DNA from 3 places in the Mesorhizobium sp. P2_B5 genome. Region 2 is predicted to be linked to each of the others. Evidence: predicted binding sites of a transcription regulator. Region 2 holds the regulator's gene; each other region holds the start of a gene.

Region 1 (4,960 bases), 230 kb from region 2:
CTTCGGCAATGGCATCGTCGACCGACATCAGGCGGGTCGTCACCGGGCTGTTCTGGACGACGATTTCGTTGGCCATGCGCTCGACCTCTTCGAGGTCTTCCGCCGAGATCGGCTTGTTGTGCGAGATGTCAAAGCGCAGCCGCTCGGGCGCCACCAGCGAGCCCTTCTGCGCGACATGGGTGCCCAGCACCTCGCGCAGCGCCTCGTGGATCAGGTGCGTCGCGGAATGGTTGGCGCGCAGCCTGGTGCGGCGCGCATGATCAACCTTCAGCTCGACGGCGGCACCCGTTTTGACGGTGCCGCTTGCCACCTTGCCCAGATGCACGAACAGACCGTCGGCCTTCTTCTGCGTGTCGGAAACCTCGATCGAGAAACCTTCGCCGGAGATGACGCCGGTGTCGCCCATCTGGCCACCGGATTCGCCATAGAACGGCGTCTGGTTGACGACCACCGCCACGGCGTCGCCCTTGCCGGCGCTGTCGACGGTCTTGCCGTCCTTGACCAGCGCCTGGATGAGGCCTTCCGCAGCTTCAGTCTCGTAGCCGAGGAATTCGGTGGCCCCGGTCTGTTCGCGCACCGAAAACCACACCGTCTCGGTCGCGGCCTCGCCGGAGCCGGTCCAATGCTTGCGCGCCTCGGCCTTCTGCAGCTCCATCGCGTGGGTGAAGCCGGCAAGGTCGACCGAGATGCTGCGCTGGCGCAGCGCGTCCTGCGTCAAATCGAGCGGGAAGCCATAGGTGTCGTAAAGCTTGAATGCGGTCTCTCCGTCCAGCATGTCGCCGGCATGAAGCGTTTCAGTCGCTTCCGAGAGCAGGCCGAGGCCGCGCACCAGCGTCTTGCGGAACCTGGTTTCCTCGAGCTTCAGCGTCTCGGTGATCAGCTGTTCGCCGCGCAGCAGTTCGGGATAGGCCTGGCCCATCTCGCGCACCAGCGCCGGCACGAGCTTCCACATCAACGGCTCCTTGGCGCCGAGCAGCTGCGCATGGCGCATGGCACGGCGCATGATGCGGCGCAGCACGTAGCCACGGCCCTCGTTCGACGGCAGCACGCCATCGGCGACCAAGAAGGAGGAGGAGCGCAGATGGTCGGCAATGACGCGGAAGGACGCGACCGTCTCCTTGTCAGGCCCCTGCCCGAGCGCCGACGACGCTGCATCGATCAGGTGGCGGAACAGATCGGTCTCGAAAACGCTTTCCACCCCTTGCAGGATGGAGGCCATGCGTTCCAGGCCCATGCCGGTGTCGATCGATGGGCGCGGCAGGTCGATGCGCTCTTCCTTGGTGACTTGCTCATACTGCATGAACACCAGGTTCCAGAATTCGAGGAAGCGGTCGCCATCCTCTTCCGGGCTGCCGGGAGGGCCGCCCCAGATGTGCTCGCCACGGTCGATGAATATCTCCGAGCACGGACCGCACGGTCCGGTGTCGCCCATCGCCCAGAAATTGTCCGAGGTCGGGATACGGATGATGCGGTCGTCGGAGAAGCCGGCGATCTTCTTCCAGAAGCCAGCCGCCTCGTCATCGGTGTGATAGACGGTGACCAAGAGCTTGTCCTTGTTCAGCCCGAATTCTTTCGTGATCAGGTTCCAGGCAAGCTCGATGGCGCGCTCCTTGAAATAGTCGCCGAAGGAGAAGTTGCCGAGCATTTCGAAGAAAGTCAGGTGGCGCGCGGTGTAGCCGACATTGTCGAGGTCGTTGTGCTTGCCGCCGGCGCGCACGCTCTTCTGCGCGGTGGTGGCGCGCGAATAGGGCCGCTTCTCCAGGCCGGTGAAGACGTTCTTGAACTGCACCATGCCGGCATTGGTGAACATCAATGTCGGGTCGTTGCGCGGCACCAGCGGGCTCGAGGCCACGACCTCGTGGCCCTCCTTGCGGAAATAGTCGAGGAATGTCGACCGGATCTCGTTCACGCCACTCATCACTGCTGCCTTTTCGCGAAAACCGCCGGCACGGCCGGCGGAAACTGGTCTCTGCTTTTAGAAGATCGACTTGGCCTTTTAGCGGGCACGCCCCACCCTGTCCAGAAACACGGAATTGGGCCAATCGAGCAGCGCGTCGACCATCCAAAAACAAAAACCGCCGGCGCGAAGGCCGGCGGTTTGGAACGCGATACTAAAGAACTCAGTACTTAAGCACCGGATAATAGACTGGATTTATGGCCGAACTCTGACCATTGCCCTACATGGCGCCGGATTCTTCCTCGAAGCCGTCGTCTTCGCCGCGCTCAGGGCCGCCATTTTCGAGGAATTTTTCGGCGATCAGCCCGGCATTCTGCCTAAGCGCCAGTTCGATCTCGCGCGCCGTGTCGGGATTGTCGCGCAGGAACAGCTTGGCGTTCTCGCGGCCTTGGCCGAGGCGCTGCGAATTGTAGGAGAACCAGGCGCCTGACTTCTCGACCACGCCGGCCTTGACGCCGAGGTCGACCAGCTCGCCGGTCTTCGACACGCCTTCGCCATACATGATGTCGAACTCGACCACCTTGAAGGGCGGCGCCAGCTTGTTCTTGACCACCTTGACGCGGGTCTGGTTGCCGACGACCTCGTCGCGGTCCTTGACCGAGCCGATGCGGCGGATGTCGAGGCGCACCGAAGCGTAGAATTTCAACGCGTTGCCACCGGTGGTGGTTTCGGGCGAGCCGAACATGACGCCGATCTTCATGCGGATCTGGTTGATGAAGATGACCATGGTGTTGGAGCGCGAGATCGAGGCGGTCAGCTTACGCAGCGCCTGGCTCATCAGACGCGCCTGCAGGCCGGGTAGCGAATCGCCCATTTCGCCCTCGATTTCGGCGCGCGGCGTGAGCGCCGCCACCGAATCGACGACCAGCACGTCGATGGCGCCGGAGCGGACCAGCGTGTCGCAGATTTCCAGCGCCTGCTCGCCGGTGTCGGGCTGCGAGATCAGGAGATTTTCCAGGTCGACGCCGAGCTTGCGGGCATAGACCGGGTCAAGCGCGTGCTCGGCATCGACGAAGGCGCAGATGCCGCCCTTCTTCTGGGCTTCGGCCACAGTGTGCAGCGCCAGCGTCGTCTTGCCCGAGCTTTCCGGCCCGTAGATCTCGACGATGCGGCCGCGCGGCAGGCCGCCGACGCCAAGCGCGATGTCGAGGCCAAGCGATCCGGTCGGCACGGTTTCGATCTCGACGACCTGCTCATTGGCGCCAAGCCGCATGATCGAGCCCTTGCCGAAGGCGCGCTCGATTTGCGACAGCGCCGCGTCCAGAGCCTTTGATTTGTCCACCGCTTTGTCCTCTACAAGCCGCAAAGAATTCTGAGCCATGATACATCACCCCTTGGTCGTCAATGAAGGCCGGACAATCCGTAATCCCTGCCCAGTTTGTACCTTTTTTGTTCTCGTTTGGCAAGAGGGGTCAAATATCTGAAAAACAATCTTTATCCAGATTTGTTCTTTTTTTGTCTCATCCGTTCGTTTCTAAATGTATTCCGCATTAGGCCAAGCGGTCCGGCTGCTTGGCGCCGTCCGAATCGCTCGCCTGCCTGCGAAGCTCCGTCGCACAGCCTAGAGCAGTTCGCTGTTTCATGGAAACAGCGAACTACTCTATCTCCTTTTGACGCAATTCCGGACGGAAAACCGTTTCACACTTTTCCTGGAATTGCTGGAGGCTTGTGCGGCAGGAATAACAAAGGTCATATCGCCGGCATGGTGAAATCAGCAAGAATCCTGGCGGTGGGCGGCGCCCATATCGACCGGCGCGGCCAGGTGTCCGGCGCTTACGTACCGGCGGCGTCCAATCCCGGCACGATGCGCGAGGATGTCGGCGGGGGCGTCTTCAACGCGCTGCGCAGCCTCGCGCGGCTTGGCGTTTCGGCCTCGCTGATGTCGATGCGCGGCGGCGATGCGGCGGGCGAGACGGTGTCGCGTGCCATCGCTGAGGCCGGCATTGCCGACCTGTCGGCGGTGTTCCTCGACCGCACCACGCCAAGCTACACGGCGCTGATCGACCGCGACGGCGAGCTGATCACCGGCTTTGCCGACATGGCGCTCTACGATCTGGCGTTTCCCAAACAGATCCGCCGCTCCAAGGTGCGCGAGGTGGTCGCCGAGGCCGATGCGGTGCTGTGCGACGCCAATCTGCCGTCAGCGGCGCTGGAGCGGCTGGTGGGGCTCGCCGCCGGCAAGCCGGTCTACGCCATCGCCATTTCGCCGGCCAAGGTGGTGCGGCTGACACCGGTGCTGAAGGAGCTCGCGCAGGTCTTCATGAACCGGCGCGAGGCCATGGTGCTGGCCGGCGTCGGCGCCAATGCGACCGAGCGCGAGACCGTCGACGGTTTGCGCTGCGGCGGCCTCAGGAGTGGCGTGGTGACCGCAGGCGATGGCCCGGTGCTGGGTTTCGACGAAGCCGGCGCCTTCTTGATCCTGCCGCCGGCGCCGAGGAAGGTTGCCGACGTCACCGGTGCCGGCGACGCGCTGGCCGGTGCTACCATCGCTGCCCTGCTGCGCGGCCTGGCCCTGCGCCAGGCCCTGCGCGAAGGCGTAGCCGCTGCAACGCTCGCCATCGAAAGCGCGGACGCGGTGCCGGCCTTCACCGCCGCGACTTTTGCCGAGGCGCTGGCTCTTGTGCCCGACGCGCAGGAAATGGCATGAGGACGGCCAATTGCCATTGCCGGAGCGCGCCGTCCAAGGGGACGGGCGGCGCGCCGGGCCGGAGACCGTCATGACCCCGCAAAGCGCCCGCCCCTTCATCGACATCCACCCGCCAGTTGCCGAGGCAATCGCCGCCGGCCGGCCGGTGGTGGCGCTGGAAAGCACCATCATCACCCATGGCATGCCCTACCCCGACAATGGCGCCATGGCCGCCAATGTCGAGAAGATCATTCTGGATAATGGCGCGGTGCCGGCGACGATCGCCGTGGTCGCCGGCCGCATCAAGATCGGGCTGTCGGACGGCGAGCGCGAGTCGCTGGCCATGACCGGCGACGCCATGAAGCTGTCGCGCGCCG
Region 2 (4,960 bases):
TCGACATTGTTTCCACCGCTCACCCAAAGCTGCACTACGCGCCGGAGCGGGTCAGGCTCTCGGCGCGTGGGATTCCGGCCGATATGACCGCCGGCTCCCTCATCACCGGCTATGCCAGACTGTTGCCGCCGACGGGTCCGGTGCGACCGGAGAGCTACGATTTCTCCTTCGACAGCTATTTCGCCGGGATCGGCGGCAGCGGCTTCTTTCTCGGCAATCCGAAAACCATTGCTTCGCAGGGCCCGCCGCCGCTGACCGCACGGCTCTCTTCGGCAATCGAGAATGCGCGCGAAAACATTGCCGACCATATCAGGGGCAAGATCGGCGGCGCCGAAGGCGAGATTGCCGCGGCGCTCATTGTCGGCGTTCGCGCCGGCATTCCGGACGAGGTCAACGAGGCTATGCGGCGCACTGGCATCTACCACATCATCTCCATTTCCGGCCTGCACATGGCGCTGGTCGCCGGCACCATCATGGCATTGTTGCGCGGCGCCTTCGCGCTGTTTCCCGATTTCTCCTCGCGCCGGCCTGTCAAGAAATATGCCGCCGCCGCGGCGCTTGTTTCCATCGCCGCCTATCTCGTCATTTCAGGCATCGTGGTTGCCGCCGAGCGCAGCTTCATTATGCTGGCGGTCATGCTTGTCGCGGTGCTGTTTGATCGCGCAGCGCTGACCATGCGCAATCTGGCGATCTCGGCCATCGCCGTCATCCTGGTGTCGCCGCATGAGGTTGTCGGCCCGAGTTTCCAGATGTCGTTTGCCGCCACCGCCGCCCTTGTCGGCGCCTATGCCGGCTGGGCCGACTACCGCGCCGACAAGGTGAGAACGCCGCCCGCAAGGCGCTCGTTCGTCGGCTTTCTGTCGCGAAAATTCCTGCTGGCCATGGGCGGCCTCGCCATGACATCGATCATCGCGGGCAGCGCCACTTTGCTGTTTGCCATCTGGCATTTTCAGCGCGTGTCGCCACTCAGCCTGCTCGCAAATCTGGCCGTGATGCCGATTGTGTCGTTGATCGTCATGCCCTTCGCCGTGCTCAGCGCGCTGGCCATGCCGTTCGGCGCCGATGGACCGTTCCTTTATTTGATGGGCAAGGGCCTGGCGGCGATGATCGCCATCTGCGCCTGGATTTCCGAACGTTCGCCGGTCGATGCCGTCGGCCTGATCTCTATCCGCTCGGTGCTGCTGGTGGCGGTCGCGCTCGTCATCGCCACCATGGCCACCACCTGGCTGAGGCTGGCGGCCGTGCCTTTTGCGCTGGCCGGCCTGTTGACTGTGCCACAGGTGCGCACGCCCGATGTGCTCATCTCCGAGGATGCGCACCTGGTGGCCGTGCCGATCGGAGGCGGCGAGCTCGCCCTCAATCGCGAACGCTCCAACGAATTCACCACAGACAACTGGAAACGCGCGCTGAGGGCCGAAACCATAATCCCGCCTGAGATTTTCGAGGCAACGGACACGCGGTTCGATCTAGACCCGCTCGACCTGCCGCCAGGCTCGCCTTTCTATTGCACAGGCAATCTCTGCATTGCCCGGCACCTGACCGGAGCCATCATCGCGCTGGCAAAAGACCGCAACACAGCGCGGCCAGCCTGCGCTTTCGCGAGCCTGATCGTCATCGACGACGCCACTGCCTACAATCCGTGCCGCGACCCGCTGGTGCTGGTCGTGACCAAGAAGCAACTTGCCCGCGATGGCAGTGCCGCCGTCTTCTTCGACCCACAATCGGCCGCGACAGCGCCAATGATCCGTTTCGCCGTCGACAAACCCTATCGTCCCTGGCACGAGCAACGCCGCTTCTCACGCGAAGCACGCGGTCTGCCGCCTTACCAGCAGCGCGAAAAGTAAGCCGCCTCAGTAGCGCCGGATCAGGCCGACCAGCTTGCCCTGCACCTTGACCCTGTCCGGCCCGAAGATGCGGGTTTCGTAGGCCGGGTTGGCGGCTTCCAGCGCGATCGAGGCGCCCTTGCGGCGGAAGCGCTTCAACGTCGCTTCCTCTTCATCGACCAGCGCCACCACGATCTCGCCAGGGCTCGCCGTATCGGCATTGCGGATGATGACCGTGTCGCCGTCGAAAATGCCGGCCTCAATCATCGAGTCACCCTTGACCTCAAGTGCGTAGTGTTCGCCGCCCATGATCATGTCCGGCGGCACCGAGATCGAATGCGTCTGGTGCTGGATGGCGTCGATCGGCACACCGGCGGCGATGCGGCCCATCACCGGGATCGACACCGCAGAAACGGCGTCGTCATTGCCGGCCGACATCGAACGAGACGAGGAGGCCGGCTTGATCTGGCGGCCGAGACCGCCTTGCCCCTGACCGCCTTGACCGAGGCTGCCCTGGATGATGCTCGGCGAGAACTTCTTCGCCGCATTGAGGCCGGGTGCGATCGAGTCGGGCAGCCGCAGCACTTCCAGTGCACGCGCCCTGTTCGGCAGCCGGCGAATGAAGCCGCGCTCCTCAAGCGCCGTGATCAGGCGGTGAATGCCGGACTTGGACGCGAGGTCGAGCGCCTCCTTCATCTCGTCGAAAGACGGCGGGATTCCGCTCTCCTTCAGGCGTTCATGGATGAACATCAGAAGTTCATGTTGTTTGCGCGTCAGCATCGCGGCTCCCACGGGTTCTGAAACCAGAATCGGAAAAAACAAACCCAGAACAAACACTATCTGTTCCAGTTGTGTTCCGCAACCTTTTAAAGTTTAATGAATGTGTTGACGTTTTGTTCAGCGTAACATCAGGACGCTGCAGGCGGCACCCGCGGCGGCGGCCGGAGCGAAGGGCTCGCGCACGATCAAGCCGTTTGCGTCGGCCAGCATTCTCAGCATCGAGGAATCCTGGATGCCGAACGGCGTCGCCACCCGTGCGCCGGTTTCTTCGCTCACCACGGCGCGCACATAGTCTTGCCTCAGATCATTGGCCGGCATCGCGGCGCCAAGCTGCGCCGGGCGGATGTCCTGCCGGTACGTGCGGCCGCCGAGCTGCGCCAAAAGCGGCTTCAAAAACAGCTGCGAACAGACCAGGCTCGCCACGGGATTACCGGGCAGGCCGATGCACCTGATGTCGCCGAGACGCCCGAACATCAGCGGCTTGCCCGGGCGCATTGCGAGCTTCCAGAAATCGAGCTTCATGCCTTCGCCGGTCAGCACGTCATGCACGAGGTCGTGGTCGCCGACCGAAGCGCCGCCGAGCGTGACGATGACGTCCGCCTTTGCCGCGACAGCCTTTTTCACCAGTGCTGCGATCGCTTCCTTGCGGTCGGCCGCGATACCGAGATCGAGCGCGCGCGCGCCGACCGACTGCGCGGCTGCCGCGACGCCATAGGCGTTGGACGAGATGATCTGGTCGGGGCCAAGCGCACTGCCCGGCGGCAGCAACTCGTCGCCGGTTGCGATGATGGCCACCAGCGGCCGTTGCACCACGTTCAGGGTCGGGTGATTGGCCGATGCCGCCAGCGAGAGTGCTGCCGGATCGAGCTCGCGGCCTTTTTCCAGCAGGACGTCGCCTTGTGCAAAATCCAGACCACGGCGGCGGATGTTACGGTCTTTTGCGGTCGGCTCGGTGACCTCGATATGGCCATTGCCAAGGTCGCGGACATTCTCCTGGATGACGATGGTGTCGACGCCTTCAGGCAGCGGCGCGCCCGTGAAGATGCGCACGGCCTCAGCCTTGCCGACCGTGCCGTCAAAGCCGCGTCCTGCGGGCGCCATGCCGATCACCGAAAGCCGCGCCGGGGCGGATGCCACATCCTGTGCCCGCGCGGCATAGCCGTCCATGGCGGACGCGTTGAAGGGCGGCTGGGTGCGCAGCGCCACGACAGGTTCCGCCAGCACCCGGCCGGCCGCATCCGCCAGGGCGATGCTTTCACCCGGCAGCGCCGCAGCGCCTTCCAGCAGGCGCTCCAGCGCCTCGGCCACCGGAACCAGCGCCATCAGGCGCCCGCCTTGTAGTCGCCGGACTTGCCGCCGGTCTTCTCCACCAGCCTTATGCCGGAAATCACCATGGCGCGATCGGCCGCCTTGGCCATGTCGTAGATAGTCAGGCATGCCACCGAGGCCGCGGTCAGCGCTTCCATTTCGACCCCGGTCTTGCCGGTGACGCGGGCGAGCGCGGTGACCCTGAGGCCGGGCAGCGCCGCGTCCGGCTCGATGTCGACCGACACCTTGGTCAACAGCAGAGGATGGCAGAGCGGGATCAGCTCATGCGTCTTCTTGGCTGCCATGATGCCGGCGATGCGCGCTGTGCCCAGCACGTCGCCCTTCTTGGCGTCGCCGTCGAGGATCATCTTCAGGGTTTCAGGCCGCATCGAGACAAAGCCCTCGGCGACTGCCGTGCGCGTCGTCTCCGCCTTGTCGCCGACATCGACCATGTTGGCCTCGCCCTTGGCGCCGAGATGGGTGAGGGCCGCTGGCATCCTCAGACGGCCTCTGCCGGCGTCTTGCCCGTCAGAAGCAGGCGCGTTGCCGCCGCCACATCCTGTTGCCGCATCAGGCTCTCGCCGACAAGGAAGGTTTCGATGGCGGCCTTTTGCATCCTGAGGCAGTCGTCGTGGGTGAAAATGCCGCTCTCGCTGACCAGCAAGCGGCCGCCCGGCACCATGGATGCCAGCCGCTCGGAGGTTTCAAGACTGGTCTCGAACGTCCTCAGATTGCGGTTGTTGATGCCGATCAGCCGCGACGACAGTTTTAGCGCGCGCTCGGTCTCGGCTTCGTCATGCACCTCGATCAGCGCATCCATCCCGAGCTCGAATGCGGTCGCTTCCAATTCGCTCGCCAAGGCATCGTCGACGCTGGCCATGATGATCAGGATGGCGTCGGCGCCCCAGGCGCGCGCCTCGTAGACCTGGTAGGGATCGAACAGGAAATCCTTGCGCAGCGCGGGCAGCGACACCGCCTTGCGGGCGTTTGTTAGAAATTCCGGCGCGCCCTGGAAGGACGGCGCATCGGTCAGCACCGAAAGACAGGCG
Region 3 (4,960 bases), on a different contig from region 2:
TCGAGCCGCTTCGGCACCCACCAGACCTTGCCCTTTTCCATCGCAGCCGGCGCGCGCCGGTTGAGGATGCGGTAGAGATAGTGCCGTCCGGTGGCCGAGAAACGGGCGTCGAAATCGTCGGGGACAACCCTCGCCTGCAGGATGGCGACGTGCGCGCCGGCCGCCTGCAGATGCGCGTTAATGGCGTCGCGCACCTTGTCGTTGGGCCACGCCTTGGCGAGGTCGACATGCGCTACCTGGGCGGTCGCGTGGACGCCGGCGTCGGTGCGGCCGGCGGCGCGCAACCGCACCGCCTCGCCGCTGAATTTCTCGATCGCCTGCTCTATCGCCTGCTGCACCGAAGGCTGATCCGCCTGGTGTTGCCAGCCGGCGAAGAGGCTGCCGTCATATTCGATATCGAGACGAAAACGCGGCATAAGCGATCTGCACCCGCCGCTCAGGCGGCGAGTGCGGTAAAGGCCTGGGCGTAGACCAGTTTGCCTTTTTCGGGTGCGTCACCCCAGGCCAGCGCCTGCAGCGCCTCGCCCTGGTATTCGCTCTCGAACTTTTCGGCGCGCGCATGGTTGTAGCCGAAGCGGCCGTAATAGGCCGGATCGCCCAAGACAACGGCGAGCACTTCGCCGGCGTCCTTGAGGCGGATATGCGCCTCGCGGATCAGCGCACCGCCAATGCCCGAGCCGTGGAACGAAGGTTCCACCGCCAACGGCGCCAGCGCCACCGCCGGGAAACTCTTGCCGCCATTCTGCACATACAGCCTGGAGAACAGGATGTGGCCGACCACCTGGCCGTCTTCTTCCGCCACAAGCTCGACAACGGCGTCGCCGCCGGTGACCAACGCGTCGACCAGACCGGCCTCCGCCTGCTGGCCGAATGCGTGTTCCTCGACGAGGCGGATAGCCTCGCGGTCCCGCGGCGTTGCCGCGCGTATCGACATCATGCTCATGTGAATTTCATTCCTTTTTCGATCTTGGCCCCGCGCAGAAACTCCTGCGCGGCGGCGGGCCTTCCGCCCGCCCGTTGAACTTCGACCAGCCTGACCGCGCCTGTTCCGCAGGCGACCGTCAGCCGGTCATCGAGAATTCCTCCCGACTCGCCCATGCCTTCCGAAAGCGTGCCTTCAGAAAGCGTCGAGCGAAGGAGTTTCAGCCGTTCTGTGCGGCCGCCAATGTCGGCCTCGCACCAGGCGCCAGGGAACGGCGACAGGCCGCGAATGTGATTGTGGACCTCGGCAGCCGGCCGCGTCCAGTCAATACGCGTCTCCGATTTATCGATTTTCCTGGCGTAGGTCACCCCGTCAGTCGCCTGCAAGGTCGATGCCAGCGTATTTGTCTCCAATCGGGACAGCGCTTCCACCATCAGGGTAGCGCCAATGCTCATCAAGCGATCGTGCAGATCGCCGGCCGTCATATCGGGGTCGATGGCACATTTTTCAACCAGTGCCACCGGGCCGGTGTCCAGGCCCTCTTCCATATGCATCACCATCATGCCGGTCTCGGTGTCGCCGGCCATGATGGCGCGCTGGATGGGAGCTGCACCACGCCAGCGCGGCAAAAGCGAGGCGTGGCCGTTGATACAGCCGAGCCGCGGAGCCTCCAGAATGGCCTTCGGCAACAGCAAACCATAAGCGACAACGACCGCGATATCGGCCTGCAACGCGCGGAAAGCGGCCTGCTCGGTCTCGCTTTTCAGCGACATCGGCGTGCGTACCGCGATATCAAGCCGCTCGGCCTCGCGCTGCACCGGCGACGGCGTCAGTTCCAGCCCACGGCGGCCTGCGGCGCGCGGAGGCTGGGTGTAGACGGCTGCTATCTCGTGTCCGGCCTCGGCGATCGCGCGCAGCACCGGCACCGAAAACTCCGGCGTGCCCATGAAGATGACGCGAAGCGGCATCTTTTCCTATCCCACCAGCTTGCCCGGCGCCTTGTCCTTGGCGAGCTTCTTGAACTTCTTGACCACCATATCGCGCTTCAGTTTCGAGATGTGGTCGATGAACAGCACGCCGTTGAGGTGGTCGATCTCGTGCTGCAGGCAGGTCGCCATCAGGCCTTCGGCCTCGATCTCCTGCAGCTTGCCGTCGCGGTCGAGATATTTCACCCGCACCGAAGCCGGCCGTTCGACCTCGGCATAATAGTCCGGGATCGACAGGCAGCCTTCCTCGTAGACCGAGCGCGCGTCGGCGCTTGCGAGGATTTCGGGATTGATGAAGACATGCGGCGCCGGCGTCTCGTCTTCCTTGGCGAGGTCGATGACCAGCATGCGCAGCGGCTCGCCGATCTGGATCGCGGCCAGGCCGATCCCCGGCGCGTCATACATGGTCTCCAGCATGTCGTCGGCCAGTTTGCGCAAAGGCGCATCGACGCGTTCGACGGGTTTGGAAACCTGGCGCAGGATGGGATCGGGAAGGATGATGAGCGGCTTGATCGACATGGCGTCTCACCTAAGACGTCATGCGAAAAGCGTCAACCGGGGCGGTTTGCGCCCGTTCACGTTTTGATCTGTGCCAGACCGGCGAATCGGCTATGCTGGCGACATGAACGACCTTAACTCCATCCTTTCCGAACCCGTTGCCCGGCTTGGCGCCACGACGATCACGCTCGGCCATGCGCTGGCCTTCGGCGCGATCGTGTTCCTCGGCCTGTTCCTGGCGCTGGTGGTTGCCCTATGGCGGTCGGCCAGGGCGCGCACCATCGCCGCCGCGGAAGCCGCCGACCACGCCCGCGACGCCGAGGCGCGGATGGCCGGCATTTTGCAAAGCCAGGCCGAGATGCAGGGCCGCATAGGCGCCATCGCCGATGTGTTCGGCGCAAGGCAGGCCGAACTCAACCAGTCGATCGGCCAGCGCCTCGACGCCATGACCGGCCGCCTCGGCCAGACCATGACCGAACAGACCAAATCGACGCATGACAGCCTGGCGAAATTGCAGGAACGGCTGGCGGTCATCGACACCGCGCAAGGCAACATCCAGTCGCTGGCCGGCCAGGTCGTGCAGTTGCAGGCGATCCTGTCCAACAAGCAAACGCGCGGCGCCTTCGGCCAGTCGCGCATGGAGGCGATCGTCGCCGACGGACTGCCGATGGGCGCCTATGAATTCCAGGCGACGCTGTCGAATGGCAGCCGTCCGGACTGCCTGATCAGGATGCCGAACGGCGCGCCGCAGCTGGCCATCGACGCCAAGTTTCCGCTGGAAGCCTGGAACGCCATCCGCGCCGCCGACGGCGCTGACCTGCAGAAGGTCGCCGCCCAGGCTTTCCGCCGTGACATCGAGACCCATGTCCGCGATATCTCGGAGAAATATCTGATCCAGGGCGAGACGCAGGACACCGCCTTCATGTTCGTGCCGTCGGAATCGGTGTTCGCCGAAATCCACGAGAATTTCGACGCCGTCATCCAGAAGGCGCACCGCGCCCGGGTCATCATCGTCTCGCCGTCGCTGCTGATGCTGTCGATCCAGGTCATCCAGGCGATCCTCAAGGATGCCCGCATGCGCGAGCAGGCGCATCTGATCCAGGGCGAGGTCATCCGGCTGATGGAAGATGTTCAGCGCGTCGACGAGCGGGTGCGCCGGCTGCAGACGCATTTCACCCAGTCGGCCAAGGATATCGACGACATACTGGTGTCGACGTCGAAGGTGACCAAACGCGGCCAGAAGATCGAGGCGCTGGAGTTTGGCGAAAGCGACGCTGAAGTGCGCGGCGGCGGGCCCGCCAAGGCCGAACCCGGGGTGCGGGTGGCGGATTCCAAGACAGGCCAGCTCAGGCTCCGTGTCGTCGAAGGCGACGACTAGTCTAGAGTCTGCTCTAGACCGTAGCCACGATTACGTGTGCCTGAATTTTGGCCGCAACCTCGCCGCTGCCATGTCTGGCTGCAATCACGGCTGCGGCATGGTCGGTTGCGGCTTGCAGTTTTCCTGCATCCCTGGCCTCGATCTCGGTGCGAAGAACCGTCCCCTGGCAATAGGCAACCGCCGGAAGCCGCGGCGACGATGCACGGCTTTGTTCGGCCCTCGTCTCGATCGCCACACGGGAGAAGCCTGCACTTTCCAGCTCGCTGCGGATCAGGGCCGTGTCATGGTAGCCGTGCGGCGTGCGGGCGAGAAAGCGCGGCGGATCGTCCGGAAAGATCTCGGCAAGAGCGTTCGTCACATCATTGGCAAACACATTCTCCTCGATGCGATCCCACACGTTGAACAGGAAATGGCCTCCGGGCTTCAGGACCCGCTTTGCTTCGCGATAGCCGGCGGTGCGGTCGGGAAAGAACATCGCGCCGAACTGGCAGCAAACGAGATCGAAGGTCGCATTTTCAAACGGCAGCGCCAGAGCATCCGCCTGGCGCCATTGGATGCGACTGTCGGGAGCTTGCCGCGAGGCAGCAAAGTCGAGCATCGGCTGGTTGAGATCGGTCACGACATAGCTTGCGCCAGGAGACAGTTTTGGCGCCAATGCGCGGGTGACGACCCCGGTCCCTGCGGCGACTTCCAGGACAGCGCCGGGCGACAAGGACGCTGCCCGCCGTGCCATATCGGCGGCGAACGGCTCGAAAATCAACGGCACCATATAGCGGTCGTAGTTTTCCGGAATCGAGCCGGCAAAAATCTTGTCTGTTTCCAGCATCGCTTTCACCCGCCATCCGTTTGATGGTGAGCCTAGCACATCATCGTCTGGTTTGGGGCGCGTTTAACCGGGAGGCAGGTGCTACTGCGCCTCCACGATGCTGATGCCCTCGAATTCCGGAAGCCAGTGCAGGGCCGACCGGTGCCATTTCTGTTGGGTCGGAACCAGATCCTCGCGTTGCCGCGCGGTTCCCGCCCTGATCCCATAGACCTTCGGGCCGTCGCCAACCGACGTCGCGTAAAGATGCGAACCGCAGTCGGCGCAAAAGGCCTGGGCGCGCTTGGCGCCGCTCGATCCTGTCTTGATATAGACCTTCGGCGTGCCCTTGGTGATCCGGTAGTGATCCTCAG

Evidence for each region. Region 2 encodes LexA, which represses DNA repair genes until DNA is damaged. Its sites were predicted from a motif close to TGTTCNNNNTGTGTTCNG; they were not measured.
Region 1: the regulator LexA is predicted to act here: its motif matches at 3,337-3,354, upstream of recA (recombinase RecA).
Region 3: the regulator LexA is predicted to act here: its motif matches at 2,481-2,498, upstream of AC1D1N_RS05080 (DNA recombination protein RmuC).

What each region holds. Positions count from the first base shown of each region.
Region 1 is NZ_JBFUDJ010000003.1:446,008-450,967, forward strand. It holds gene alaS (alanine--tRNA ligase) at 1-1,918, opposite strand, end outside; gene recA (recombinase RecA) at 2,178-3,278, opposite strand; gene AC1D1N_RS14935 (carbohydrate kinase family protein) at 3,660-4,604, shown strand; gene AC1D1N_RS14940 (pseudouridine-5'-phosphate glycosidase) at 4,675-4,960, shown strand, end outside.
Region 2 is NZ_JBFUDJ010000003.1:220,815-225,774, reverse strand. It holds gene AC1D1N_RS13760 (ComEC/Rec2 family competence protein) at 1-1,844, shown strand, start outside; gene lexA (transcriptional repressor LexA) at 1,851-2,603, opposite strand; gene AC1D1N_RS13750 (molybdopterin molybdotransferase MoeA) at 2,721-3,926, opposite strand; gene moaC (cyclic pyranopterin monophosphate synthase MoaC) at 3,926-4,408, opposite strand; gene trpC (indole-3-glycerol phosphate synthase TrpC) at 4,411-4,960, opposite strand, start outside.
Region 3 is NZ_JBFUDJ010000001.1:983,885-988,844, forward strand. It holds gene truA (tRNA pseudouridine(38-40) synthase TruA) at 1-416, opposite strand, end outside; gene AC1D1N_RS05065 (GNAT family N-acetyltransferase) at 437-943, opposite strand; gene fmt (methionyl-tRNA formyltransferase) at 940-1,890, opposite strand; gene def (peptide deformylase) at 1,897-2,427, opposite strand; gene AC1D1N_RS05080 (DNA recombination protein RmuC) at 2,531-3,784, shown strand; gene AC1D1N_RS05085 (class I SAM-dependent methyltransferase) at 3,798-4,610, opposite strand; gene AC1D1N_RS05090 (GFA family protein) at 4,692-4,960, opposite strand, start outside.